2 regions of the Pseudomonas sp. L-22-4S-12 genome follow, and region 2 is predicted to be linked to the other one. Evidence: predicted binding sites of a transcription regulator. Region 2 holds the regulator's gene; the other holds the start of a gene.
What was found. Region 2 encodes sigma-54, which starts transcription at its own class of promoters, with help from an activator protein. Its sites were predicted from a motif close to ANTGGCATNNANNTTGCTNT; they were not measured.
Positions count from the first base shown of each region.

Region 1 (14,034 bases), on a different contig from region 2:
ACAGCTCGACGTTGGAGTCTTCCAGGGCGCCGGCCTGAACCACCCCCAGGGTACCGCTGCCCGGTGGGTTGCGTACCGGCTCGCCGGAAGCGAAGGATTGCACCCACTGCGTCTTGCCCACCGGCGTCAGGCCCTGCACGTTGGCGAAGTTGGCCAGCACCAGCTGCCCCTGAACCTTGGATTGACCATTGGTGTAACGGGCGAAGATCTCACCCGTCTCGCTGATTTCCAGGCCGGACAACTCACCCGTGGTATAGCCATCCTGACTCACGCTATTGACCGCAAAGGAGCTGGAAAACTGCGTGGAACCGCGCATGTCGAAAGTGAAACCACCCGGGTTGCTATTCGCCCCATTGAGCGACCAGCCGGTGGGCGAACTGGTGTCAGGCGCTGCCGGGTTCCAGGTCGCGATGGTGAACTGCCCAGCCGGTGTAATCGGGGCTCCGACGGTGGGCGGGGTGGTGGTGATGTCGGTAATGGGTGCCAGCGAGCTGATCTGCCCGGCCGCATCGAAGCTCAGCTGGTAGCGGTCCGGCTCGGTTCCGGCCGGTGCGGCGGCGGTCGGGACGGAAGGGCTGCGACCATCGATCAGGATATTCATCTGCCACTCGTTCGCATCACTTTTGACGAAGTACTGCGTGAGGACGTGTGCGTTGCCCTGGGAGTCATAGATGTTGGTCGAAGTGGACGAGTTGTAGGTGGTCGGATCGGTCGGATCGAACGGCGTGTTGGCCGGCACGCTGTTGGTCGAGTTGAGGTTGAATATCTGATCGATCTTTGTCGTGGCCTTGGGTTCCTGACTCTCAGTCTGCACCTGCAAGTCGCCAACCACGCCAGGCTGCAGGACGCCGTTGGCATCCACGGTATAGCCCTGCAGGTTGTAACCAAAGTTATCGACGATATAACCGTCCCTATCGGTGCCGAAGTAGCCCGCACGGGTATAGCTCAACGCACCGTTGTTACTAACCTGGAAGAAGCCGTTGCCGTTGATGGCCAGGTCCAGGGCGTTCTGCGTGTAGTTGATGTTGCCCTGGTTGAACAGTTGCGACACATCGCCCAGCAGCACGCCGCTGCCCTGGGGGTTGGAGCCGGTGCCCAGCACCGAGGCGGCATACACGTCGGCAAACTCGGCGCGCGACTGCTTGAAGCCGGCGGTGCCGGCGTTGGCGATGTTGTTGCCGGTGACGTTGAGATCACTGGTGGCTGCGCGCAGACCGCTGAGCCCGATATTGAAAGCCATGGAATACTCCTTTGCCGTTACTGCCGGCGCTTACGATCTGTGCGTTATTGACCGATGACCTGAACCTGCGACAGCGGCACGCTGCCCAGGCCGGCAAGATTGAGTGTCAGCTCACCGCCGTTCTGGCCCAGGGTGACGCTGTCGACGTTGGCGGGCAGCATGGTGTACAGCGCCTTGGGGCCGTCGGCATAGCTGGCCTGCGCCTCGAACTTGTAGGTGCCGGGCGGCATGACTTTGCCGCTGGCATCCTTGCCGTCCCACATGAAGCTGACATTGCCGGCCGACTGCTGCCCCAGGTTGACCCGGTTCACCGTGGCGCCCGTGCTGTCGTAGACGTTGACGTAGACGTTGCTGCTGGTGACCGGCAGAACCAGGCTGGCCTTGAAGGTTTCCGCGGTATCCACCACGGCCTTGTCGGTCGGCACTATGACCTTGCGCCCGACCAAGGAGGAGGCCTGCAGCGCCTGCGACGACTGGTAGCCGGACAGCAGCGAGCCCATGCTGGTATTGAGCTTCTCGATGCCCTCGACCTGGCTGAACTGCGCCAGCTGGGCAATGAACTCGCCGTTGCCCTGGGGCTCCAGCGGGTTCTGGTTGTTCAACTGGGCCACCAGCAGGTTGAGGAACTCGTTCTTGCCCAGTTCCTTGTTCTGCGTGGTGTCCTGCTTGATCTGGTACTGGTCCAGGGCCGAACTGACGCCACTAACGCTCATTTTCTCGCTCCTCGTTCGCGGCTTACTGGCCCAGGGTCAGTACGCGCTGCATCATCTGCTTGGCGGTGTTCATCATTTCCACGTTGGTCTGGAAGGCGCGACTGGCAGAAATCATGTCGGCCATTTCCTCGACCACGTTGACGTTCGGGTAGTACACGTAGCCCTTCTCGTCGGCTGCCGGATGGTTCGGCTCGTAGCGCGGCATCAGGCTGCTCTGGTCCTCGACGATGCCCAGCACCTGCACCCCGCGCCCGGCCTCATCCTGGTCGACGAACAGCGAACCGCGATCACCCTGCATGCTCGACTCGAACATGGTGGCGAACACCGGGTGGCGCGCGCGGTAGGTCTGGTTGATGCTGGAAGACACCGTCTCGGCGTTGGCGATGTTGCTGGAGATGGTGTTCAGGCGAGTGCTCTGGGCGCTCATGCCGGTTCCGGCGATATTGAAAACACTGGCGAGTGACATGCTAGGTATCTCCCTTATTCGCCGCGCAGGGCGCTGACCAGCCCTTTGAATTTGCTGTTGAGCAGGGTGAAGCTGGCCTGGAACTGCACCGCGTTCTCGGCGTAGTTGGACTGCTCCTGCTGGATGTCGACGGTGTTCTGGTCGATGGACGGGTGGAACGGGGTGCGGAAGCGCAGCGCCGGATCGGCCAACTGGATGCCTTCGCCGGCGATGTGCTGGCTATCGGTGCGCTGCAGGCCGACCGACTGGCGCGCGCCCTTGGCGCTCTGCTCGGCCAGCACCGCGGCGAAATCCAGATCGCGCGCCTGGTAGTTCGGCGTATCGGCGTTGGCGATATTGCTGGCCAGCACTTCGGCACGCTGAGCGCGAAAGCCGAGGGCCTTTTCGTGGATGCCGAGTGCGTTATCGAAGCTGATGCTCATGACCTTGAACCTTTGCCGTTGGGCGATCTGGTGGTGCCGTGCCAGATATACAGCAAAGGCTATGCCAACTTTATTTATCGTTATTTTTCAATGGCTTATTAACATTTTGCCGGCAAACAAAGCGGCAAGCGGCAAAGCTTTTCCGCTCCCGACAGGGCAAGCGGCAAAGCCCGGCAAGGCCGCTTGCCGCCACAAACGAAAACGGGAGGCCATTGGCCTCCCGTTTGCTGGAGCGTTGCACGCGCCTTATTTCACCTTGTAGATGATCCCCGGGCTGCACTGCACCATCTGATACAGATCCGGCAGCGCGTTGAGCGCTTCGGACGCACCGAGGAACAGGTAGCCCCCCGGCTTCAGCGTGGCATGGATGCGCGTGAGGATGTCCTTCTTCACCTCGGCGGAGAAATAGATCAGCACGTTGCGGCAGAACACGATGTCGAACTTGCCCAGGCTGGCATAGCTGTCGAGCAGGTTGAGGGCGCGAAACTCGACGCGGCTCTTGATCGGCGCCTTGATCGCCCAGCGTCCCGGGCCCTTGGGGTCGAAATAGCGCTGCAAGCGCTCCTGCGACAGCCCGCGGCCCATCGCCAGGCTGTCGTACTCGCCGGACTTGCAGTTGGCCAGCATCGACGGGGAAAGGTCGGTGGCAACGATCTGCACCCCCGCCTTCAACTGCCCCAGGTTGGTCTTTTCGAACTCATCGATGGCCATCGACAGCGAGTAAGGTTCCTGCCCCGAAGAACAGGCCGCCGACCAGATGCGCAGGCGCTGGTTCGGCGCCGCCTTGATCATCTCGGGCAGCACCTTGTTCTTCAGCACCTCGAAGGGATAGGTGTCGCGAAACCACAGGGTTTCGTTGGTGGTCATCGCATCGACCACCTGCTCGCGCAGGCCGCCGCGCGGCTGCGCCTGCATTTTCTGCACGAGCTCGCCGAGGGACTTGATGCCTTGTTGTTCCATCAACTTGTTGAGGCGGCTGGAAACCAGATACTGCTTGTTGCTGCCCAATAAAATGCCGCAGGCCTTTTCCAGAAAGGTCCGGAACTGCTCGAAATCCAAATTTCCTGAAGACACTAATGCCGCCTCACCATACATAAAAATCCCTGAAGGCCAGCGCCTCAGTTGCCGTCCGCACTGCGGATTCGCTCCACCACGCGGGAAGCCAGGTCATCCGGACGGAACTTCGCCAGGAAATCGTCCGCACCGACCTTCTTCACCATCGCCTGGTTGAACACCCCGGACAGCGAAGTATGCAGAATCACATGCAGCTTCTGCATCCGCGGATCCGAACGAATTTCCGCGGTGAGCGTATAGCCGTCCATCTCCGGCATCTCGATATCGGAAATCAGCATGAGGAATTCCTCAGCCGGCTGCCTGCCCTCCTCCACCATTTTGTGCAGGTAGTCGTAGGCCTGGCGGCCATCGTTCAGCGCCACCACCTCGACGCCGACGCTCTCCAGGCAGCGGGTGACCTGCTTGCGCGCAACCGAGGAGTCGTCGCAGATCAGCACCCGCTTGGACACCGCCTTGGCCTGGGTCTCGACATCCACCACTCCCTCGGAAATCGCCTCCGACATGGGCGCCACCTCGGCGAGGATCTTCTCCACGTCGATGATTTCCACCAATTGCTGGTCCAGCCGGGTCACCGCGGTCAGGTAGTGATCGCGCCCGGTGCCCTTGGGTGGCGGATGGATCTCCTCCCAGTTCATGTTGACGATGCGCTCGACCGAGCGCACCAGAAAGCCCTGAACCTTGGTGTTGTATTCGGTAATGATGACGAAGCTGTTCTTCAGGTCATCCAGCCCTCTGCGGCCGGTGGCCAGGGACAGATCGAGAATCGGAATGGTGCCGCCACGGATGTTGGCCACCCCACGCACCACCGGACTCGACTTGGGCATGATGGTGAGCTTGGGGCACTGCAGCACCTCCTTCACCTTGAACACGTTGATGCCGTATAGCTGCGGCCCGTCGAGACGGAACAGCAGCAACTCCAGGCGGTTCTGCCCGACTAACTGGGTACGCTGGTTAACCGAGTCCAATACTCCGGCCATGCCCAGACTCCTTTTATTGTGTGTTACCTGGCGTTCCGCTCTAGCGTAGCAGGCGGCACGGGCCTTGCTTTGCACAGAGCATGAACGCAATAACGACGCTTTTCCGACACCGGATGGCAAAACGCCGCAAACTGGCTGGTGTTTTACCTGCTTTATGCCTAGCCGGCTACAGCTCGCTGCATGGCGCAGCGACAACCTTGCCCGAAGAACTTATCGGCGCCACCGAAGGCTTTCTTGAGTTCACCGTGGAAGACTATTTGCAGCGCAGCGAGATCCAGGCGCGCTACGAGATCCGCGTGAACCCGCTCGACCCGCGCCTGCGCCTGGCCGCCTGCGACAGCGACCTGAACCAGGCGCTGGAAAGCCCCGCCCAGCCGGTCGGCCGGGTAACCGTGCGAGTCAGCTGCGAAGGCAGCACGCCCTGGACGGTATTCGTGCCGGCCCAGGTCCGCCTGTTTCGCGAAGTCGTCGTGGCCACCCGCCCGCTCAAGCGCGAGGCCGTACTGGGGCCGGCCGACGTCGCGCTGATCGAGCAGGATGTCGGCCCGCTGAGCCGCGGCTACCTGACCAGCGCCGAGCAGGCCATCGGCAAAAAACTGACGCGCCCCCTGCAAACCGACCAGGTCCTGACTCCGTCCAGCCTGCAGCTGGCCGAATCGATCCGCCGCGGCGACCAGGTGGTGATCAGCGCGCGCAGCGGCGCCATCAACGTGCGAATGCCCGGCGAGGCCTTGTCCGACGGGGTTCTCGGGCAACAGATCAGCGTACGCAACCAGCGCTCGCAGCGCGTGATCCGCGCCCGGGTGGTTGGCCCGGGGCAGGTTGAGGTGGAGATGTAGGCATGAATCTTGTAGCGCAATGAGCTGACGATTTCCTACACTGTTAAACAACGCACACTTATGCGCCCTAAAGTTTTGACGAATCCGGCCGAAAAGCTTTGTAAGCGTCCAGATACCGTCCGAGGTTAGAACCATGGTCATCGACTTCAACCGGCTGAACAGCGCCGCCAACCCTGCCAATTCGGGGCGAGCCGGCAGCACCCAGTCCAGCGGCCGCAACGAAGCCGTCAGCAGCAACCCGCCTGCGGCTCAGCCGAGTGCCGAGCAACAAGCCGGCGCCGCCAAGAGCGGCGAATCCGTGCAGCTGAGCCGTGAGGCGCAGCAACTGCAGAAAACCGCCGACAAACTGCGCGATCTGCCCACCGTGGACAAAGAACGGGTAGCCAAGCTCAAGCAGGCGATCGCCGACGGCAGCTACCAGGTCGACAGCCAGCGCGTTGCCGGCAAACTGCTCGACTTCGAATCCCAGCGCTAGTCTCAGGGCTGCGCTGGGGAGACTGGACGCCCAATCCCCAGAGCCAGCGATGCACGACACCAATCTGCTTCAACTCGTCAGTGAAGATATCGGCACCGCCCAGCAGTTGCTTGAGCTGATCGACGCCGAATACCAGGCCCTGGGCCAACGCGACCTGCCGCGCCTGCAAGAGATCCTGGCGCAGAAACTGCCCCTGCTCAGCCTGCTCGACCAGCACGGCAATGCACGCAGCCGCCTGCTCGCCGAACAGCAACTGAGCAACGACCGCGCCGGCCTGCAGGCCCTGGCCGCACGCCTGGCCGACGGCGAAACCCTGCTGGCGCGCAGCGACGAACTGAGCGAACTGCTCGCCAGTTGCCGCACCGCCAACCTGCGCAATGGCCGGGTGATCCGCGCCAACCAGGCCTCCCTGACCAGCGTGCTGGGCATTCTGCGTGGCGGCGAAACCCCGGGGCTCTATGACAGCCGTGGTGGGGCCGCTAGAATCGCCCAGCAGCGCCCGCTCAGCCAAGCCTGAAGCAACGATTTAGCACGGCAGGACATACAGGCCATATGCCAGTATCCTAATGCCGCAAGACCTTGTGCCTGGAGATTCTTGGACCGTGTCCAACCCATTCGTCGACGAAGGTGGCCCGCAACCGCCCAAGGTGCTCAGCGCACCGCTGGAAGTGTTCGCCAACCTGCGCCAACTGCAGCAAAACCACGACCCGCTGGTCATCACGTTCAAGGAGCGCAGCCAGCGCTTTCAGAGCTACCTGGTCGAGGTCAATCGCGAGCGCAGCGTGCTGGCTTTCGACGAATTGATCCCCAACGATGGCGAGCGCTTCCTCAAGGCCGGCGAACCCTTCCGGGTCGAGGCCTTCCATGAAGGGGTGCGCATTGCCTGGGAGTGCGAGGACCCGATCCAGATCGGCGAACTGCAAGGCGCGCGCTGCTACTGGAGCCACCTGCCGGAGCAGGTCCTCTACCACCAGCGGCGCAATGCCTTTCGCGCCCAGCTACAGCTGACCCAGCTGATCGGTGTCGAACTGTCCGGCAGCAAGCTGAGCCCCGCACTGAAAGGCCAGATGCTGGATATCTCGGCAACCGGCTGCAAACTGCGCCTCCCGGGCGACGTCACCGCCCGCCTGCAGCCCGGCCAGGTCTACGAAGGCCTGCGCCTGCAGCTGCCGTTCGGCGCAATGACCGTATCGGCCGAGCTGCGCCACCTCTATTACGAGGAAAAGACCGCGGCGAGCTTCCTCGGCATGCGCTTCTACCGCATGAGCGGCCTGGAACAACGCCAGGTAGAGCGTTTCGTCTACCAGCTGCAACGCGAAGCCCGACGCAGCGACGACTAGCGCCGCCCGCCTAGGTGGCCAGGTAACGAGCCGGCCGCTTGAAATATCAAGCACGCCGCGCCCCCCAGGCCTAGCGCAGAAAGTGCGCTACCTGCTCGGGCTCGAACGGCCAGTCCAGCTCGGCGCCATTGTCGCAACGGCGCAACACCGGGATGCGCAGGCCATAGGCCTCCACCCACTCCTCGCGCTCGGCGATATCGACCAGTTCGACCAGCAGGCCGTGTTCGACAAAGGGCATCAGCAACCCCTCTGCCACCTCGCAGAGGTGGCAGCCGAGGGTGCCGAGAAGTTGGCATTCGGGAAGCATGGCGGGCACCTCTGGCTGGATTCAGAGAGGCAGTTTACACCGCCTTTCAGCTGGTTTGCGGACCCGCAGCCGGTGCCAGCAGGCCTTGCAGGCCGTCGAGCAGGCGAGCGTTGAGTGCCTGCGCCTTGTCCAGCAGGGCTTCGCCGAACCGCTCGTCGAGGCTGAAGCCGCCCTGTAGCAGCTGCTCGAGGGTGCCCCTGGCGTCGTCCGCCAACTGATCGGCGCTGCGCAGCGCCCCGAGCAGCCCCTGGGCATAGTCGGCCAGCGCCGGGTTGACCGCGCTAGCGGCCTGGCCACCCTGCTCCGCCACCGCACCGTAGGCATCGGTGGCCTGGCGCACGCTGGTCTGGGTCAGGCGCAGGGACATCGAGGCCAGCTGCGAGCCGTCCATGTCCAACTGCATGGCGCGCTCGAAGGCGCCCCCCAGGTCGCCGGCATAGAAGGCGCTGGACAGTTCCTGCACCTGGCCGAACAGATCCTCCAGCGCCGCCCGCTCCTCCTCGTCCAGCTCGCCTGCCACCGACACCTGCCAGGCGCCGATCTGCAGGCTGCCGGACTGGCTGCTGGCGACCAGCGCCGAGCCGCTGCCGTTGCTGGCTGCCGCCACGCCGCTCTGCGACCAGTTGGCCGAGGCCTGGGCGATGGAGATGCGCAGGCGGTCGCCGTCGCGGGTCGTGACCTGCATCTCGAAGGTTTCCGCCTGGGCGGCAAACCGCTCGCTGTAGGCGGCCACGGCAGCCGAGCCGGTGGCCGAAGCCTTGGGCGCCAGGCCACCCTGCAAGCCGTTCAGGCCGCTCTGGATCTTGTCGTAGGTGCTGTCGATATCCTCGGCCACCTTGCCTTGCAGCAGGCCCAGGCCATCGAGGATCTGGCGCGCCTCGGCGAAGCCCTTCTCCACGCCCTCGCGGGCCTGGTCGAGCAGGCCCTGCAGTTTTTCCGGAGCCGCCCCGGTGGCGGCCTCGCCCTGCAGGCGCCGCTCGATGAAACCGAGAACGCGCTCGGCGACCTTGTCCGGGCTGAAGGCTTCGCGCGTCGCCTGCAGCGCCCCGGGCTCCAGCCCCAGGCGTTCGGCCAGGCGATTGGCCAGGGCCTGCTGGGCATCGGCAGCGGCGCGCGGGGCGGCCAGGTTGTGCAGCGGCGCAGTGCGGGAAAGCGAGGGCGACAGGGAAGCCAGAGGGTTCATGGCGGCATACCAGGGCAGGATATCCATCGGGTTGGCGGCCGCCCCGGAAAAAACTTGAAACCCGCGCGACCAACGGCCAAGCCGTTGCCCTGGATCAAGCCGGCACGCATTGCGCATGGACGCCGGCCGACGGCTTGGGCATGCTCGCGCGCAGTCATAAGGAGAAATGTCTTGTTCACCGACCTGCTGATCATTCTCGCCAGCTCGCTCGTGGTCATCGCCCTGTTCCGGCGCCTGCGCCTGCCGCCGGTACTGGGCTACCTGTGCGTCGGCCTGATGGTGGGCCCCAGCGCCCTGAACTGGATCGGTTCGTCCGAGGCCCTGCCGCACCTGGCCGAACTCGGCGTGGTGTTTCTGCTGTTCACCCTCGGCCTGGAATTCTCCCTGCCGCGCATGCTCGCCCTGCGCCGTACCGTGTTCGGCCTCGGCAGTGCCCAGGTGGCGCTGTGCGGTAGCCTGCTGGGCGGCGCCCTGTACCTGTTCGGCCTGCCGCCCGCCAGCGCCATCCTGCTGGGCATCGGCCTGGCATTGTCGTCCACGGCGATCGTCGGCAAGGAGCTGAGCAGCCTCGGCGAGGTGTTCAGCCCCCACGGGCAGAACGCCATTGGCGTGCTGATCTTCCAGGATCTGGTTGCCGTGCTCCTGCTGACCCTGATCCCGACCATCGCCGGCGGTGGCGACGAGCCCTGGTACTGGGCCCTGCCGCAGACCCTGGGCAAGACCCTCGTGCTCTTCGTCGGCCTGCTGCTGGCCAGCCGCTGGTTGCTGCCGCGCCTGTTCCGCGAAGTGGCCGAGTCGCATTCGCCGGAACTGTTCGTCATGCTGGCGCTGGTCATCGTCCTGCTGACGGCCTGGCTGACCCACCTGCTCGGCCTGTCCATGGCCCTGGGCGCGTTCCTCGCCGGCATGCTCCTGGGCGAGAGCCACTACCGCCACCAGATCGAAGCCGATATCCGCCCGTTTCGCGACATTCTCCTCGGCCTGTTCTTCGTCAGCGTCGGCATGCTGATCGACCTGCGCCTGTTCAACGACCACGGCTGGACCATTCTCGCTGCCACCGTCCTGCTGCTGGGCCTCAAGGGGCTGTCGGTGGCCATCCTGGTGAAGCTGCGCGGCGACAGTGGCGAAACGGCCTGGCGCAGCGGCCTGGCGCTGGCCCAGGCCGGCGAGTTCTTCTTCGCCCTGGTCACCCTGATGAGCCAGGTCAAGCTGCTCGACGGCGAACTGGGCAGCCTGCTGCTGACCGCGGCGTTCTGTTCCATGGCCCTGACCCCGCCCCTGATGCGCGGCGCGCCCTGGCTGGCCCAGCGTCTGCGCCGCGGGCCGGGCCAGCAGAGCCGCCTGGACGAGGTTGCCAACAGCAGTGCGCAACTCAGCGACCATGTGGTGATCTGCGGCTACGGCCGGGTCGGCCAGTCGATCGCGCGCCTGCTGCAACGCGAGCAGCTGCCCTTCATCGCCCTGGACGACGACCCGGTGCGGGTCGAGGAAGCCAATGCCGGCGAGGAAAACGTGCACTACGGCGACTCGCGGCGGCGCGACCTGCTGGAAGCCGTCGGCGTCGCCCGCGCCCGCCTGCTGGTGGTGGCGGTGGACAAGGCCGATGCGGCCCTGGCGATTGTCGAGCAGGTACGCCTGCAATGCGCCGATCTGCCGATTCTGGTACGCACCCGCGACGACAGCCGCCTGGCCGCGCTGCAGGCCGCGGGCGCCACCGAGGTGGTGCCGGAAGTGCTGGAGTCGAGCCTGATGCTGGCCTCCCACGCCCTGATCCTGCTGGGCGTGAGCGAGCGCCGGGTGCATATGCACATGGACGAGGTGCGCCGCAGCCGCTACCGCCTGCTGCATGGCTTCTACCATGGCGCCCAGAGCAATCTGCTGGATGCCCAAGGCCAGCCGCGCGTGCTCCTGCATGCGGTGAACCTGCCACCCGAGGCCTATGCCTGCGGCCAGCGCCTGAACAGCCTGATGCTGGAAGACCTCAGCCTGGAAGTGCAGGCGGTGCGCCGCGACGGCAACAGCCTGCCGCTGGAGAGCAATCCGCAACTGCAGGAAGGCGATGCCGTACTGCTCTCCGGCCAACTGCAGGCGGTCGAGGCCGGCGAGGCCAAGCTGCTCAGCGGCCTGGACTGAGCCCGGCGGCCGCCGGTGCGGAGCCAGTCGCGCCGTTCAGCAGCAGCTCGGCGGCCGCCTTGGCTTCCAGCGCCTGGTTCGCCGGGCCCTGCAGGTGCGCCATGCTCAGCGCGCCCTCGAGGAGAAACTGCAGTTGGTTGGCCAGCAACTGCGGCTGCGTCAGGCCCAGGCCCTGCAGCAGCTCGAAGAAATGCGCCGCAAAGGCCGCCTTCAGCGCCGCGGCCTGGCGGTGGATCGGGTGCTCGCGATCCTGAAACTCGGCGGCCGCATTGATGAAGCTGCAGCCACAGAAGTCGGCCTGGTGGATCAAGCCATGCAGACCATCGAAGGTGGCTAGCAACGCCTGGCGCGGGGGCAGTGCCTGGCGCAGGGCCTGCAACTGGTCGAGCAGTTCCTGCTGACGCGCCGCCAGTACCGCCAGGATCAGCTCGTCCTTCGAGCGGAAATGCTTGTACAGGGTCATCTTCGCCACCCCGGACTCGGCCAGGATGCGGTCGATGCCGGTGGCGTGATAGCCGACGCGGTAGAACAGCTCCTGCGCGGTCTGGATCAGTTGCTCGCGTTTACTCGAAGCCACGGGGTGCTTCCTCCGGCGTGAAAAGATAATGCTGGAAATATACAGACCTGTCTGCCTATTATCCAGGCCAGGCTGCAGACAACGCAGCGCCCCATTCATCCCGCCAGGAGCCCGTCATGCGCAGCGCAGCCGCCATTCTACTCAGTGTTCTTCTGCCCCTGCTGAGCCTGCCAGGCCAGGCCGCCGGCGTGCGCTTCGCCCTGGTCAAGACCGCCGAGACCGAAACCCGCGACGCCTTCACCATCGAGGACGGCGCCTGGAGCGAGAAGGTCATCGCCAACCACGTCGCCGTGCTGATCGAACACCACGCCGCCACCCTGCTGCTCGACACCTCCCTGGGCCGCCAGGTGGATCAGCAGTTCGAGGCGGAAATGCCCTGGTACGACAAGCCGCTGCTGCGCTACGGCCCGGTCACGCCGGTGCGCGACCAGCTCGAGGGCGACGGCATCCGCATCGACCGCATCCTCCTCAGCCACGTGCACTGGGACCACGCCTCGGGGCTGGCCGACTTCCCCGAGGTGCCGGTATGGGCGCCCTACGAGGAAATCGAGTTCAGCCGCATCGCCACCCCACCGGCGCTGCTGCCCAGCCAGTTCAAGCACCCGATCAAGTGGGTGCCCTTCACCTTCGCCAACCAGCCGTTCCTGGGCTTCGAGCAGAGCCACGACCTGTTCGGCGACGGCAGCCTGGTGCTGGTGCCGCTGTTCGGCCACACCCCGGGTTCGGTCGGCCTGTTCCTCACCCTGGACGACGGCCGGCGCTTCTTCTTCACCGGCGACGCCAGCTGGCGCCTGGAGGGCTTCACCGGGCCCCGGGAAAAATTCTGGATCAGCCGGCGCATGGTCGACAACGACCGCGAAGCGACCCGCGCGCAACTGGACAAGGTCCATCAGTTGCTGCAGCGCGAACCCGGCTTGATCGTGGTACCGGCCCATGACGAGGCGGTGCAGCGCCAGCTCGGCTACTACCCGCACTGGGTCGAGTAATCCGACCAAGGTCTAAAGGTCGTAGCCGTTACGAAATGTTTTAGTCGCCTCGCTGCAACAGGGTGGTCATCCGCCCTGCCACCACCAGCCGAGGAAACAACAACAATGAGCAAGACCCTTCTCGCCCGCGCCGTGGCCCTCGCCACCCTGGGCACCAGCCTCACTCTGCCCGGCCTGGCCCACGCTGCCTTTCTCGAAGACAGCAAAGCCAGCCTGGAAATGCGCAACTTCTATATGAACCGCGACTTCCGCCAGGAAGGCGGCAACCCGAGCAACGGCCACTCCAAGGCCGAAGAGTGGGCCCAGGGCTTCCTGCTGCGCTACGAGTCGGGCTTTACCGAAGGCACTGTCGGCGTCGGCGTCGACGCCATCGGCACCCTCGGCCTGCAGCTGGACTCCGGCCGCGGCACCAGCGGCACCGGCCTGCTGCAGCTCGATCGCGATACCGGCGAAGCCCAGGACAACTACGGCGACCTTGGCGTGACCGCGAAATTCCGCGTGTCCAAGAGCGTGCTCAAGGCCGGCACCCTGATGCCCAAGCTGCCGGTGGTCATGTCCAACGACTCGCGCCTGCTGCCGCAGAGCTTTCAGGGCGGCTGGCTGAACTCCATGGAGATCGACGGCCTGACCTTCGACGGCGGCCAGCTGAGCCGGGTCAACCAGCGCGACTCCTCCGACCATGAAGTCATGACCCTGACCAACTTCAGTCCTGCAGCTCGCGGGTTCACAGGGCTGCCCGCCACCGTCCAGGGCAGCGATGAATTCAACTTCGCCGGCGCCAGCTACAAGTGGAACGACCAGCTGACCACCAGCTACCACTACGGCAACCTCGACCAGTACTACAACCAGCACTATCTCAATGCCGTGCACCTGCTGCCGCTGGGCGACAAGCAGAGCCTGAAGAGCGACATCCGCTACGCCCGCTCCACCGACGATGGCCAGACCAACGTCGACAACAATGCCTTCGGCGCCATGTTCACCTACGGCCTGGGTTTCCACAGCTTCGGCCTCGGTTACCAGAAGATGAGCGGCGACACCGGTTTCGCCTACATCAACGGCACCGATGCGTTCCTGGTCAACTTCGTGCAGATCGGCGACTTCGCCTTCAAGGACGAGCAGTCCCTGCAAGCGCGCTACGACTACAACTTTGCCGGTCTAGGGATTCCCGGCCTGACCTTCATGACCCGCTACATCACTGGCGACAACGTCGACCGTGGCGCGAACAAGTCCGAAGGCGAGGAATGGGAACGCAACACCGACATCGCCTACGTGTTCCAGGACGGCCCGCTGAAGAACCTCGGC
Region 1 is NZ_WELL01000004.1:242,675-256,708, forward strand. Features, by position in the region: gene flgE (flagellar hook protein FlgE) at 1-1,240, opposite strand, end outside; gene flgD (flagellar hook assembly protein FlgD) at 1,285-1,953, opposite strand; gene flgC (flagellar basal body rod protein FlgC) at 1,976-2,419, opposite strand; gene flgB (flagellar basal body rod protein FlgB) at 2,434-2,841, opposite strand; gene cheR (protein-glutamate O-methyltransferase CheR) at 3,088-3,915, opposite strand; gene F3I16_RS12450 (chemotaxis protein CheV) at 3,960-4,892, opposite strand; gene flgA (flagellar basal body P-ring formation chaperone FlgA) at 4,973-5,731, shown strand; gene flgM (flagellar biosynthesis anti-sigma factor FlgM) at 5,865-6,206, shown strand; gene F3I16_RS12465 (flagella synthesis protein FlgN) at 6,256-6,723, shown strand; gene F3I16_RS12470 (flagellar brake protein) at 6,809-7,546, shown strand; gene F3I16_RS12475 (glutaredoxin family protein) at 7,617-7,853, opposite strand; gene F3I16_RS12480 (DUF5610 domain-containing protein) at 7,900-9,036, opposite strand; gene F3I16_RS12485 (monovalent cation:proton antiporter family protein) at 9,208-11,169, shown strand; gene F3I16_RS12490 (TetR/AcrR family transcriptional regulator) at 11,153-11,746, opposite strand; gene F3I16_RS12495 (MBL fold metallo-hydrolase) at 11,863-12,732, shown strand; gene F3I16_RS12500 (OprD family porin) at 12,838-14,034, shown strand, end outside.
Region 1: the regulator sigma-54 is predicted to act here: its motif matches at 2,891-2,910, upstream of flgB (flagellar basal body rod protein FlgB).

Region 2 (14,034 bases):
GTGCCGCTCAAGTCCGGCGGCTACCTGGTGGTCGATCCGGCCGAGGCGATGACCACCATCGACGTCAACACCGGCGCCTTCGTCGGCCACCGCACCCTCGAAGAGACCATCTTCAAGACCAACCTCGAGGCCGCCACCGCGATTGCCCGCCAGCTGCGCCTGCGCAACATCGGCGGGATCATCATCATCGACTTCATCGACATGGAGGACGAGGAGCACCAGCGCCAGGTGCTGCGCACCCTGGAGAAGCAGCTGGAGCGCGACCACGCCAAAACCAACATCATCGGCATCACCGAATTGGGCTTGGTGCAGATGACCCGCAAGCGCACCCGTGAGAGTCTCGAACAGGTGCTGTGCGAACCCTGCAGCTGCTGCCAGGGCCGCGGCAAGCTGAAGACCCCGGAAACCATCTGCTACGAGATCTTCCGCGAGATCCTGCGTGAGGCCCGTGCCTACCAGGCCGAGGGTTACCGTGTGCTGGCCAGCCAGCAGGTGGTCGACTGCCTGCTCGACGAGGAGTCGGGCAATGTCGCCGACCTGGAGGCCTTCATCGGCCGCACCATCAAGTTCCAGGTGGAAAGCATGTATTCGCAGGAACAGTACGATGTGGTGCTGCTCTGACATGCCGGGGAACAGGGTGGATCTAGCGGCATGAATCGGCTGGCGCGTCTGTTCGTTGCCCTGCTGCGCGGCGCTCTGGGGCTGTGCGCCCTGGGGCTGGTGCTGGCCGCGCTGTATGTCAGCCTGGGCCGCGAGCTGGTGCCGCTGGTGGCCGAATACCGCGACGAGGTGCAAGGCAAGGCGCAGGCCGCACTGGGCATGCCGCTGAGCATCGGCAGCCTGGAAGGGCGCTGGCGCGGCATGGCGCCCTTGCTGCTGCTGCACGATGTGCAACTGGGCGCCGGCGCCGACCGGGTGCGTCTGGATCAGGTACGGGTGCAGCCGGACGTGCTCGGCAGCCTGCTGGCCCGGCAGCTGCGCATTGCCAGCCTGGAACTCGAAGGCCTGCAGCTGAGTCTGCGCCAGAACGAGGCCGGCGCCTGGCGGGTGGAGGGCCTGCCCGCTCGCGAAACGCCGACCCCGGTCGACCCGCAGCAACTGCTGCAAGGCCTGCAGCGAGTGGCCACGATTTCCCTGCTGGACAGCCAGTTCACCCTGGAAGCCTTCAAGCAGAAACCCCTGAGCTTCACCTATGCCAACCTGACCCTGCGCAACGGGCCGAGCCGCCAGCGCATCGACGCCCGCCTGCTGCTGCCCGACGGCCAGCCGCTGGCCCTGCGCCTGGATGCCCGTCTGCAGGTGCCGGACTGGCGGGCCAGCCAGGCCGATGTCTACCTCAGCCTGCCGCAAAGCGACTGGGCGCGCTGGCTGCCGGCGGGGCTGACCCGCGCCTGGCGCCTGGAAAAGCTCAAGGCCGGCGGCGAATTCTGGCTCGCCTGGCGGGACGGCCAGGTGCAGCGCGCGGTGGCGCGCCTGCATGCGCCGGAACTGGCCGGCGGCTATGCCGAGCGCAAGTCGCTGCAGCTGCAGGACCTGCTGTTGAGCGCGTTCTACGAGCGCACGCCGAGCGGCTTCGACTTGCTGCTCGACCCGCTGGCCCTGACCCTGGACGAGACCCGCTGGGGCGAGGTGCAGCTGGCCCTGCGCCGGCAGAACGCCGGCGAGGGTCGCGAGGAGCTCTGGTCGCTGAGCGCCGATCGCCTCGACCTGGGGCCGCTGGCTCAGGTGGTCAGCGCCCTGGCACCGCTGCCGGAGCAGGCGGCCGAGGCCCTGCATGCCCTGCAGCCGAAGGGCATCCTGAACAACCTGCAGCTGGCCTTGCGCCCGCAACTGACCGATGCCCAGCGCCTGCAGTACTCGGCCAACCTGAGCCAGGTCGGCATCAGCCCCTGGCATGGCATCCCCGCCGTGGAGAACGCCAGCGGCAGCGTCAGCGGCAACCTCAGCGATGGCGAGGGGCGCCTGGCCAGCGAGAACTTCGGCCTGCACTTCGATCAGTTGTTTCCCGCTATGTGGCGCTACGGTACGGCCGGCGCGCAACTGCTCTGGCACTACGACGATGCCGGCCTGACCCTGCGCAGCCCGTACCTGCAGGTGCAGGGCGAGGAAGGCAAGGTCGCCGGCGATTTCCTCGTGCGCCTGCGCAAGGACCCGCTCGAAGAGGACTACATGGACTTGCGCGTGGGCATCCGCGAGGGCGATGCGCGCTTTACCGGCAAGTACCTGCCCACCCGTTCCCCGGGCATGAGCCCGGCGCTCAGCGAATGGCTGAACAGTGCGATCCGTGCCGGCAAGGTCGACGAAGGCTATTTCCAGTACCAGGGCTCGCTGCTCAAGGGTGCCGACGCCGCGGCGCGCAGCCTCAGCCTGTATTTTCGCGTGCATGCCGCCGAGCTGGCCTTCCAGCCGGGCTGGCCGGCGCTGCGCGAGGCGCGCGGCGAGGTGCTGATCGAAGACAGTGGCGTGCGCGTGCGGGTGCCCGAGGGGCGCCTGCTGGATAGCCGGGTCGAGCAGGTCAGCGTCGAGATTCCCCAGGCCAAGCCGGGCAGCGCGCCGCGGCTGGCGCTGCAGGGGCAGGTGCAGAGCAGCCTGGTGGACGCCCTGAAGATCCTCCAGGAGGCGCCGCTGGGCACGGCGGCGACCTTCGCCGGCTGGCGCGGCGAGGGCCCGCTGGCCGGCCAGCTGAAGCTCGATATCCCCTTGGCCAAGGGCCAGCCGCCGCAGGTGCAGGTGGATTTCGCCACCGAAGGCGCCACGCTGAGCCTGAGCAATCCGACCCTCGAACTGAGCCAGCTCAAGGGCGCATTCCGCTTCAACACGGCGAACGGCCTCAGTGCCCCGGATATCCGCGCCCAGGTGTTCGGCCGGGCGGTGCGCGGCCGGGCCATCGCCGAAGGCTCGCGCGGCAAGCAGCGTACGCGCATCGAGGCCAATGGCCGGGTGCCGCTGGCGACCCTGAGCAGCTGGCTGGGCGTGACCCAGCCGCTGCCGCTCGGCGGCGAGCTGCCCTACGCCCTGCGCCTGACCCTGGAGGGGGCCGACAGCCAGTTGCGCGTCAGTTCCGACCTCAAGGGGCTGGCCGTGGATCTGCCGGCGCCCTTCGGCAAGGCGGCGGCGGACAGTGGCTCGGCGACCTGGCGCATGACCCTGCAGGGTAACGAGCGGCGCTACTGGTTCGATTATGCCGAGCTGGCCAGCCTGGCCTTCGCCGCCGCGCCGGGGCAGCTGTTGCAGGGGCGTGGCGAACTGCGCCTGGGCGGCGGCGCCGCCAGCTTGCCAGGCGCCCCCGGCCTGCGCGTCAAGGGTCGGCTCAGCCAGCTCGACTGGAGTGCCTGGCAGGCGGTGGGCAAGCGCTACCTGGGCGGGCAGGGCAATCCGAGCGGCGTGCAGGCGTTCCGCGGTGCGGATGTGCAGATCGAGCGCTTTACCGGCTTCGGCCTGCAGCTCGACAACCTGCAGGCGCAGCTGACGCGCGCCGAGCAGGCCTGGGCATTGACCCTCGACAGCGACCTGCTGCAGGGCCGCATCGGCTTGCCCGATGCCCAGGGCGCGCCGATCCAGGTCAACCTGCAGCGCCTGAGTTTCCCGCCGAGCAAGCCCAACGAGCCGGTCGACCCGAACAAGCCCGATAGCCTGGCGGCGGTCGATCCCCGGCAGATTCCAGCGCTGGACCTGCGCATCGAACGGGTCCTGCAGGGCGAGCAGCTGCTCGGCGCCTGGTCGCTCCAGGCCCGGCCGACGGCGCAGGGCGTGGCGTTCAACAAGCTGTCGCTGCAGCTCAAGGGCCTGCAGGTCGGCGGCAATGCCGGCTGGGAAGGCGCGCCGGGCGCCAGCAGCACCTGGTTCAAGGGGCGCATCGAGGGTGAGAACCTGGCCGACGTGCTGCTGGCCTGGAACTTCGCCCCGACGGCCACCAGCGAGCGTTTTCGTGTGGATATCGACGGGCGCACCCCGGGTTCGCCGGCCTGGATGAGCCTCAAGCGCTTCAGCGGTAGCCTGGACGCCAGCCTGCGCAAGGGCCAATTCGTCGAGGTGCAGGGCTCGGCCTCGGCGCTACGGGTGTTCGGCCTGCTCAACTTCAACTCGATCAGCCGGCGCCTGCGTCTGGACTTCTCCGACCTGCTCGGCAAAGGCCTCAGCTACGACCGGGTCAAGGGCCGGCTGACGGCCAGGGACGGGGTGTTCCTCACCCAGGTGCCGATCAAGATGGAAGGCCCGTCCACCGGCCTGGAGCTGAACGGCACCCTGGACATGGCCCGCGACCAGATCGACGCCAAGCTGCTGGTGACCCTGCCGGTGACCAACAACCTGCCGCTGGCGGCGCTTATCGTCGGCGCGCCGGCAATCGGCGGCGCGCTGTTCGTCGTCGACAAGCTGCTGGGCGATCGGGTGGCCCGCTTCGCCAGCGTGCAGTACAGCGTCAAGGGGCCGTGGCAGAACCCGAACATCACGTTCGACAAGCCCTTCGAGAAGGCCCGCTGAGCCGCGCAGAACCCGAGCAGGTTCTGCGGCCAGAGCGGCCGACATGGGGTAGCATGCAGTCATCACCCAGTCGGTAGTTTCCATGTCGTTTGCCGTGATTCAGATGGTCAGCCAGGATGATGTGCTGGCCAACCTCGCCACCGCCCGCCGCCTGCTCGAACAGGCGGCCGCCGCGGGTGCGCGTCTTGCCGTGTTGCCGGAAAACTTTGCCGCCATGGGCCGCCGCGACCTGGCGGCGCTCGGGCGTGCCGAGGCCAGCGGTGAGGGCCCCATCCTGCCCTGGCTGCACCGGGCCGCGCGCGACCTCGGCTTATGGATAGTGGCCGGCACCATTCCACTGCCGCCCGATGGCCAGGCGGATGCCAAGGCGCATGCCTGTTCGCTGCTGTTCGACGAGCACGGCCAGCGCGTGGCGCGCTACGACAAGCTGCACCTGTTCGATGTGGACGTGGCGGACCGCCGCGGCCGCTACCGCGAGTCGGACGACTACGCTTTCGGCAGCCGACTGGTGGTCGCCGAGACCCCGGTGGGCCGCCTGGGGCTGACGGTGTGCTACGACCTGCGCTTCCCCGAGCTGTACAGCGGGCTGCGGGCGGCTGGAGCCGAGCTGATCACGGCGCCGGCGGCCTTTACCGCGGTGACCGGCGCGGCGCACTGGCAGGTACTGGTGCGTGCGCGGGCCATCGAGACCCAGTGCTATGTGCTGGCTGCGGGGCAGGGCGGCAGCCACCCAGGCGGGCGCGAGACTTTCGGCCACTCGGCGATCATCGACCCTTGGGGCCGCGTGCAGGCCGAGCAGCCGAGCGGCGAGGCGGTTCTGCTGGGCGCGCGCGACAGTGCCGAGCAGGCGGCGATCCGCCAGCGCATGCCGGTGGCCAGCCATCGACGATTTTTTGCACCGGCCGTTCCAGGGCCGGCGCCTACGGAGAAGTTATGAGTAACCTGTTGTTAGCGGTCAGCGAACACCTGCTGGCCCCCGGCGGCCTGAGCATCGAGCAGTTGCCGGCGATCCTCGGCGACCTGGCCGGGCCGGGCATCGATGCGGCCGACCTGTACTTCCAGAGCCAGATTTCCGAGACCTGGGTGCTGGAGGACGGCATCGTCAAGGAAGGCAGCTTCAACCTCGATCAGGGCGTCGGCGTGCGCGCCCAGTCCGGCGAGAAGACCGGCTTCGCCTACAGCAACGCGATCACCGCCACGGCGCTGGGCCAAGCCGCCCAGGCCGCCCGCTCGATCTCCCGGGCCGGCCAGCACGGCAGCGTGCAGGCATTCAGCAGCCCGCCGGTGACCGCACTGTATGCCCCGGATAATCCCCTGGACGTGCTCGATCGCGCGGCCAAGGTCGACCTGCTCAAGCGCATCGACGTCGCCACGCGTGCCCTCGATCCGCGCATCCAGCAGGTCACCGTGAGCCTGGCCGGGGTCTGGGACCGCATCCTGGTGGCCGCCAGCGATGGCAGCCTGGGCGCCGACATCCGCCCGCTGGTGCGTTTCAACGTCAGCGTGATCGTCGAGCACAATGGCCGCCGCGAGCGTGGCGGCCAGGGCGGTGGCGGGCGTACCGACTACCGCTTCTTCCTGGAGCCGGGCGGCCTCGGCGAGGAGCGCGCCATGGGCTATGCCCGCGAGGCGCTGCGCCAGGCCCTGGTCAACCTCGAGGCGCAGCCGGCGCCGGCCGGCACCCTGCCGGTGGTGCTGGGCCCGGGCTGGTCCGGCGTGCTGCTGCACGAGGCGGTCGGCCACGGCCTGGAAGGCGACTTCAACCGCAAAGGCAGCTCGGCCTACAGCGGCCGGATCGGCGAGCAAGTCGCCTCCAGCCTGTGCACCATAGTCGACGACGGCACCCTGGCCGGGCGCCGCGGTTCGCTCAGTGTCGACGACGAAGGCACGCCGAGCCAGTGCACCACGCTGATCGAGAACGGCGTGCTCAAGGGCTACATGCAGGACAAGCTGAACGCACGCCTGATGGGTGTGGCCTGCACCGGTAACGGCCGTCGCGAATCCTACGCGCACCTGCCGATGCCGCGCATGACCAACACCTACATGCTGGCCGGTGAGAGCGACCCGGAAGAAATCATCCGCTCGGTGAAGAACGGCATCTACTGCGCCAATCTGGGTGGCGGCCAGGTGGATATCACCAGCGGCAAGTTCGTCTTCTCCACCAGTGAGGCGTACCTGATCGAGGACGGCAGGATCACCGCCCCGGTCAAGGGCGCCACCCTGATCGGCAACGGTCCGGAGGCGATGAGCCGGGTGTCGATGGTCGGCAACGACCTGGCCCTGGACAGCGGCGTCGGCACCTGTGGCAAGGATGGCCAGTCGGTGCCGGTGGGCGTCGGCCAGCCGACCCTGAAGATTGATGCGATTACCGTGGGCGGCACGGGCGGCTGATGTGGGAGGCCCTGTTTCATATCCTGGTCGAGGTGCTGCTGTACGGCCAGGGCTATTGGCTGTTGCGCGTGCTATCGGGCGGACGTATCGAGCCGAAGCGCTGGAATGATGGCTTGGTGGCGCTGCTGGGCCTGGTGTTCACGCTGGCCTGGGTGGTGCCGTTGATCATCTGGCTGGGCAGTCGCAACAGCGCGTAGGTTGGGTTGAGGGGCGCAGCCCCGAAGCCCAACGAGCAAAGGTTCAGGCCGTGTCGTAGCCTAGCCGTTCGCCGTTGGGCTTCGCAGCGCTCAATCCAACCTACACAGGATTAACGCAGGCCGCGCTGGACCTCGTCCAGTTCGCGGATGTATTTGAAGACTTTGCGGGCGGCGGCCGGCGGTTTGTTGTGCGCCGCCTCATGCTGGGCATGGCGGATCAGGCTGCGCAGTTGCTGGCGGTCGGCTTGCGGGTATTCGCTGACGAAGCTTTCCAGGGTGGTGTCGTCGCCGCTGATCAGGCGGTCACGCCAGCGTTCGAGGGCATGGAAGCGTTCGTTGTATTCGCGGGTGGAGCTGTCGACCTGGTCGATCAGGGCGAGAATCGCCTCGATGTCCTGGTCGCGCATCAGCTTGCCGATGAACTGCACATGGCGCTTCTTGGCGGCATTGGCGGTATGTTTCGGCGCTTCGGCCAGGGCCTTGCGCAGGCCGTCGGTCAGCGGCAGTTTGGCCTGCATGTCGGGCTTGAGGGTGGTCAGGCGTTGCCCCAGTTCCTGCAGCGCATGCAACTCGCGCTTGATCTGGGTTTTGCTCTTCTCGCCGGAGAAGTCGTCGTCGTAAGAATCAGCCATGGGGGCGGTCCAGAGGGAAACGTCGCAATGATAGCAGCAAGGGTAGCGGCAAGCCTCACACGGCAAGCACAGGGCTTGGCCGGCGGGCTGCCAGAGTGCAGTTTCTGGAGTGATTTATGAGTGCAGCAGAAGTGGTTGGCCCGCAGGCATTGCCGGCGTTGCAGGCGCAGGTCGAGCAGATCATCGCCGAGGCACGGCGCCAGGGCGCCAGCGCCTGCGAGGTGGCGGTTTCGATGGAGCAGGGCTTGTCGACCACCGTGCGCCAGCGCGAGGTGGAAACGGTCGAGTTCAATCGTGACGAGGGCTTCGGCATCACCCTGTATGTCGGCCAGCGCAAGGGCTCGGCCAGTACTTCGGCCACCGGGGCGGCGGCGATCCGCGAAACCGTGGCGGCGGCCCTGGCCATCGCCAGGCACGCGTCCGAGGACGACTGCGCCGGCCTGGCCGACGCCGGCCTGATGGCGCGCGAGTTTCCAGAGCTGGACCTCTACCACCCCTGGGCCCTGGCGCCCGAGCAGGGCATCGAGCTGGCCCTGGCCTGCGAAGAGGCGGCGTTCGCTGCCGATCCGCGGATTACCAAGGCCGACGGCACCACCCTCAACACCCACCAGGGCTGCCGCGTGTATGGCAACAGCCATGGCTTCGTCGGCGGTTATGCCAGCACCCGCCACAGCCTGAGCTGCGTGATGATCGCCGAGGGCGAGGGGCAGATGCAGCGCGACTACTGGTACGACGTCAATCGCCAGGGCGAGCTGCTCGCCGATCCGCTGCAGATCGGTCGCCATGCGGCCAGGCGCACGGCGGCACGGCTGGGCGCGCGGCCGGTGCCGACCTGCGAGGTGCCGGTGCTGTTTGCCGCCGAGCTGGCCACCGGGCTGTTCGGCAGCTTCCTGGCGGCGATCTCCGGTGGCAACCTGTATCGCAAGTCGTCGTTCCTCGAAGGCGCCCTGGGCCAGCAGCTGTTCCCCGACTGGCTGAGCCTCGACGAGCGCCCGCATATCCCGCGGGCGATGGGCAGCGCCGCCTTCGATGGCGACGGCCTGGCCACCTATGCCAAGCCCTTCGTCGCCGGCGGCGAGCTGGTTTCCTACATCCTCGGCACCTACTCCGGGCGCAAGCTGGGCCTGCCCAGCACGGCCAACTCCGGGGGCGTGCACAACCTGTTCGTCAGCCATGGCGACGAAGACCAGCAGGCCCTGCTCAAGCGCATGGGTCGCGGCCTGCTGGTGACCGAGCTGATGGGGCAGGGGCTGAACATGGTCACCGGCGACTACTCGCGCGGTGCCGCCGGCTTCTGGGTGGAAAACGGCGAGATCCAGTTCCCGGTGCAGGAGGTGACGATTGCCGGCAACCTGCGCGAGATGTTCCGGCAGATCGTCGCAGTGGGATGCGACCTGGAGCTGCGCGGCAATATCCGCACCGGTTCTGTGTTGATCGAGAAGATGACGGTCGCCGGCAGCTGACCTGCGGCACCACGAAAAAAGGGGCTGTCCGGTTATCCCGTCAGCCCCTTTTGCATGTCGGCGAGTTATTCGCCTTCGTCGAAGCGGTTGTTGATCAGTTCGATCAGCGCATTCAGCGCTTCGTCCGCCTGTTCGCCTTCGGCGTGCAGGTGCAGGCTGGTGCCCTTGCCGGCGGCCAGCATCATCACCGCCATGATGCTCTTGCCGTCGACCAGGCTCTCGGCCGAGCGCCCGGCGCGAATCTGGCAGGGGAAGCTGCCGGCCACGCCGACGAACTTGGCCGCCGCCCGCGCATGCAGGCCGAGCTTGTTGATGATGGTGATTTCGCAGGCGGGCATACGGCGGACAGTCCTTAACCCAGTTCGCGGTGGCGAACCTGGAGATTCTTCAGTGTGGGCTTGAGGGCTGCGCCGAGGCGGTTGGCCAGGTACACCGAGCGATGGTGGCCGCCGGTGCAGCCAATGGCGATGGTCACGTAGGAACGATTGCTGGAAGCAAAGCGGGGCAGCCACTTGTGCAGGTAGGCATGGATGTCCTGGTACATCTCCTCGACATCCGGCAGGGCGGCCAGGTAGTCGGCGACCGGCTGCTCCAGCCCGGACATTTCGCGCAGCTCGGGCTTCCAGTACGGGTTGGGCAGGCAGCGCACGTCGAATACCAGGTCGGCGTCCACCGGCATGCCGCGCTTGAAGCCGAAGGACTCGATGAGGAACGCGGTGCCGGGCTCGGGCTTGTTCAGCAGGCGCAGCTTGAGGCTGTCGCGCAGCTGGTAGAGGTTCAGGTGGGTGGTGTCGAGCTTGAGGTCGGCCAGGTCGGTGATCGGGCTGAGCAGGGCGGCTTCGTCGCGGATGGCTTCGGCGAGGGAGCGCGTCTCGCTGGTCAGCGGGTGGCGCCGGCGGGTTTCGGAAAAGCGCTTGAGCAGGGTCTCTTCGTCGGCATCCAGATAGAGCACGTCACAGACGATGTGACGGGCGCGCACTTCGGCGAGCAGTTCGGGGAAGCGCTTGAGCTGGCTGGGCAGGTTGCGTGCGTCGATCGATACGGCGACCTGCGGGTGCAGCAGCTCGGTGTGCAGCAGGGCGCGCTCGGCCAGTTCCGGCAGGAGGATCGCCGGCAGGTTGTCGATGCAGTAGAAACCGTTGTCCTCGAGCACGTCGAGGGCGGTGCTTTTGCCCGAGCCGGAGCGACCGCTGACGATGATCAGGCGCATGACGCTGTCCTACCCTGGCCTATTGGCCGCTCTGTACGTCGACAACCACCTGGTAGAGGTTCTCGCTGCTTGACGCCTGGCGCAAGCGCTCACGCACTTCGCTGCGGTCGAGCATGCTGGCGATCTGGCGGAGCAGCTCCAGGTGTTCGTCGGTCGCCGCTTCGGGTACCAGCAGGACGAACAGCAGATCGACCGGGGCGCCGTCGATGGCGTCGAAGTCCACCGGCGCATCCAGGCGCAGCACCGCACTGATGGGGGCGCTGCAGCCGGGCAGGCGACAGTGGGGAATGGCGATGCCGTTACCGAACCCGGTGGAACCGAGTTTTTCACGGGCAATCAGGCTTTCGAAGATGTCCTGCGAGTCGAGGTCGGGCAGTTCGCGCGCGACCAGGTTGGCAATCTGTTCGAGGACGCGCTTCTTACTGCCGCCCGGCACGTTCACCAGGGAACGGCCGGCGGTCAGGATATTTTCAAGTCGGATCATGGGTGGGGGATGTCAGCGGGCTGTCGCGCCTTGCAGGCGGCCGAGCTGCTTTTCCTTGTGTTTGATCAGTTGGCGGTCGAGTTTGTCGGCGAGCAGGTCGATCGCCGCATACATGTCGTCGTGTTCGGCGTTGGCGACTACTTCGCCGCCTGCAACATGCAGGGTCGCCTCGATTTTCTGCTTGAGCTTCTCGACTGCCATGGTCACCTGCACGTTGGTGATCTTGTCGAAATGGCGTTCCAGTCGGCTGAGTTTTTCCCCGACATAGTCACGCAGGGCGTCGGTCACATCCAGTTGATGTCCACTGATGTTGACTTGCATACCGCTTCTCCTTGTTGCCTTGTGTAAGAGACAGGCTAGCGGGCCTGCCACCGTAACACTCTGGCGTGAGAAGGCTTTTGCAGAACTGTCCTGCAGTCCCCCCGCGGGGCAGGGCGCATGGCGCGTATCCAGTTTTGCAAAAGCCTTCCCTCAGTGCCGCGTCACAGCAGTCGCGTCTATGACTAGATCAACCGCTTGCGTTCGCTCGAAGGCGCTATCCCGAGGGATTCGCGGTATTTGGCGACGGTGCGACGGGCTACCTGAATGCCCTGTGCTTCCAGTAAACCAGCGATCTTGCTGTCACTCAATGGCTTTTTCGCGTTTTCCGCGGCGACCAGTTTTTTGATGATGGCGCGGATCGCCGTCGACGAGCATTCGCCGCCTTCCGAGGTGCTGACGTGGCTGGAGAAGAAGTATTTCAGCTCGTAAATACCGCGCGGGGTGTGCATGAATTTCTGCGTGGTGACCCGCGAGATGGTCGACTCGTGCATGCCCACCGCCTCGGCGATGTCGTGCAGGACCAGCGGCTTCATCGCCTCGTCGCCGTACTCGAGAAAGCCGCGCTGGTGCTCGACGATCTGCGAGGCGACCTTCATCAGGGTTTCGTTGCGGCTCTGCAGGCTCTTGATGAACCAGCGCGCTTCCTGCAGCTGGTTGCGCATGAAGGTGTTGTCGGCACTGGAGTCGGCGCGTTTGACGAAGCCGGCGTACTGCGCGTTGACCCGCAGGCGCGGCACCGCTTCCTGATTGAGCTCCACCAGCCAGCGCTCGTTGTGCTTGCGCACGATCACGTCCGGTACCACGTATTCCGGCTCGCTGGCTTCGATCTGCGAGCCGGGACGCGGGTTGAGGCTCTGGATCAGCTCGATGACCTGGCGCAGCTCGTCTTCCTTGAGCTTCATGCGCCGCATCAGCTGGCTGTAGTCGCGGCTGCCGAGCAGGTCGAGGTGGTCGCCGGCCAGGCGCTGGGCCTCGCTCAGCCAGGGCGTGCTGGCCGGCAGCTGGCGCAGCTGCAGAAGCAGGCATTCGCGCAGGTCGCGGGCGCCGACCCCGGCCGGGTCGAAGTTCTGGATGCGGTGCAGGACGGCTTCGACTTCGTCCAGCTCGACGTCCATTTCCGGGTCGAAGGCCTCGACGATTTCCTCGAGCGACTCCTCCAGATAGCCCTGGTCGTTGATGCAGTCGATCAGGGTCACGGCGATCAGGCGGTCGGTGTCCGACATCGGCGCCAGGTTCAGTTGCCACAGCAGATGGGTCTGCAGGCTCTCGCCGGCGGAGGTGCGGGTGGTGAAGTCCCACTCGTCATCGTCGTTGCTCGGCAGGCTGCTGGCGCTGGTCTGGTAGACGTCTTCCCAGGCGGTATCGACCGGCAGCTCGCTGGGGATGCGTTCGTTCCACTCGCCGTCCTCGATGGCATCGGCGGGCGTGCTGTTGGTTTCCTGGTAGGTGTCCTGGGGCGCGGCCTGGGTGTTCTGTTCTTCGCCGTCGGCCAGCGGATCGCTGTTGTCGAAGTCTTCGCCGTCTTCCTGGCGTTCCAGCATGGGGTTGGATTCCAGGGCTTCCTGGATTTCCTGCTGCAGGTCCAGGGTGGACAGCTGGAGGAGGCGAATGGCTTGTTGCAGCTGCGGTGTCATCGTCAGCTGCTGGCCCATCTTGAGGACTAGCGAAGGTTTCATGGCAGGAAGCTTTGCACCTTATTTGCCGGCGCAGTCGCGCCATTCACTACAGGGCGCCGGGGCGCCGCCAATAAGCAAATTATATGCCTGAAACTGGCGGCTTTGCCTAGGCTTGACAACATCCGTGTAGTGCGGCGACGCCTGCATCAGAGGCGGAATTCGTGCCCGAGGTAGACTTCTTTAACCAGCTGGTTGGCCAGGATGCTTTCGGCATCGCCTTCGGCGATCAGTTGGCCGTCATTAACAATGTAGGCGGTCTCGCAGATGTCGAGGGTCTCGCGCACGTTGTGGTCGGTGATCAGCACACCGATGCCCTTGGCCTTGAGGTGATGGATGATCTGCTTGATGTCGCCGACCGAGATCGGGTCGACGCCAGCGAAGGGTTCGTCGAGCAGGATGAACTTGGGTTCGGTGGCCAGGGCGCGGGCGATTTCCACGCGCCGGCGTTCGCCGCCGGACAGGCTCATGCCGAGGTTGTCGCGGATGTGGCTGATGTGGAACTCCTGCAGCAGGCTCTCCAGGGCGGCGCGGCGGCCGGCGCGGTCGAGATCCTTGCGGGTTTCCAGGATGGCCATGATGTTGTCGGCTACCGTCAGCTTGCGGAAGATCGAGGCTTCCTGTGGCAGGTAGCCGATGCCGACGCGGGCGCGGCCATGCATGGGCTGGTGGCTGACGTCGAGATCGTCGATCAGCACGCGGCCCTGGTCGGCCTGCACCAGGCCGACGATCATGTAGAAACAGGTGGTCTTGCCGGCGCCGTTGGGACCGAGCAGGCCGACGATCTGGCCGCTGTCGATGGACAGGCTGACGTCGCGTACCACCTGGCGGCCCTTGTAGCTTTTGGCCAAATGCTGGGCTTTGAGGGTTGCCATTACTGCGCTTGCTCCGGCTGGCCGGTTTTCTTGCGCGGCTGGATGACCATGTCGATGCGTGGGCGCGGCGCGCTCAGGGCGGCGCCAGTGGCGCGGCCGGCGTTGACGATCTGGCGCTGGGTGTCATAGACGATCTTCTCGCCTTCGAAGGTGTTGCCTTCCTGGATTACCTTGGCCTGGTCTATCAGTACGATGCGCTCGTTGCTGGCGAAGTACTGGATGGTCAGGCCGTAGGCCTTGACGATTTCCTTGTCCACGGCGGGTTTCTGCTCGTAGTAGGCCGGTTTGCCCACCGAGGTGAAGACT
Region 2 is NZ_WELL01000001.1:1,299,493-1,313,526, forward strand. Features, by position in the region: gene rng (ribonuclease G) at 1-621, shown strand, start outside; gene F3I16_RS05865 (YhdP family protein) at 652-4,482, shown strand; gene F3I16_RS05870 (carbon-nitrogen hydrolase family protein) at 4,565-5,419, shown strand; gene tldD (metalloprotease TldD) at 5,416-6,873, shown strand; gene F3I16_RS05880 (hypothetical protein) at 6,873-7,070, shown strand; gene yjgA (ribosome biogenesis factor YjgA) at 7,181-7,702, opposite strand; gene pmbA (metalloprotease PmbA) at 7,819-9,165, shown strand; gene F3I16_RS05895 (HPr family phosphocarrier protein) at 9,231-9,503, opposite strand; gene rapZ (RNase adapter RapZ) at 9,518-10,375, opposite strand; gene ptsN (PTS IIA-like nitrogen regulatory protein PtsN) at 10,395-10,859, opposite strand; gene hpf (ribosome hibernation-promoting factor, HPF/YfiA family) at 10,872-11,180, opposite strand; gene F3I16_RS05915 (RNA polymerase factor sigma-54) at 11,363-12,856, opposite strand; gene lptB (LPS export ABC transporter ATP-binding protein) at 13,003-13,728, opposite strand; gene lptA (lipopolysaccharide transport periplasmic protein LptA) at 13,728-14,034, opposite strand, start outside.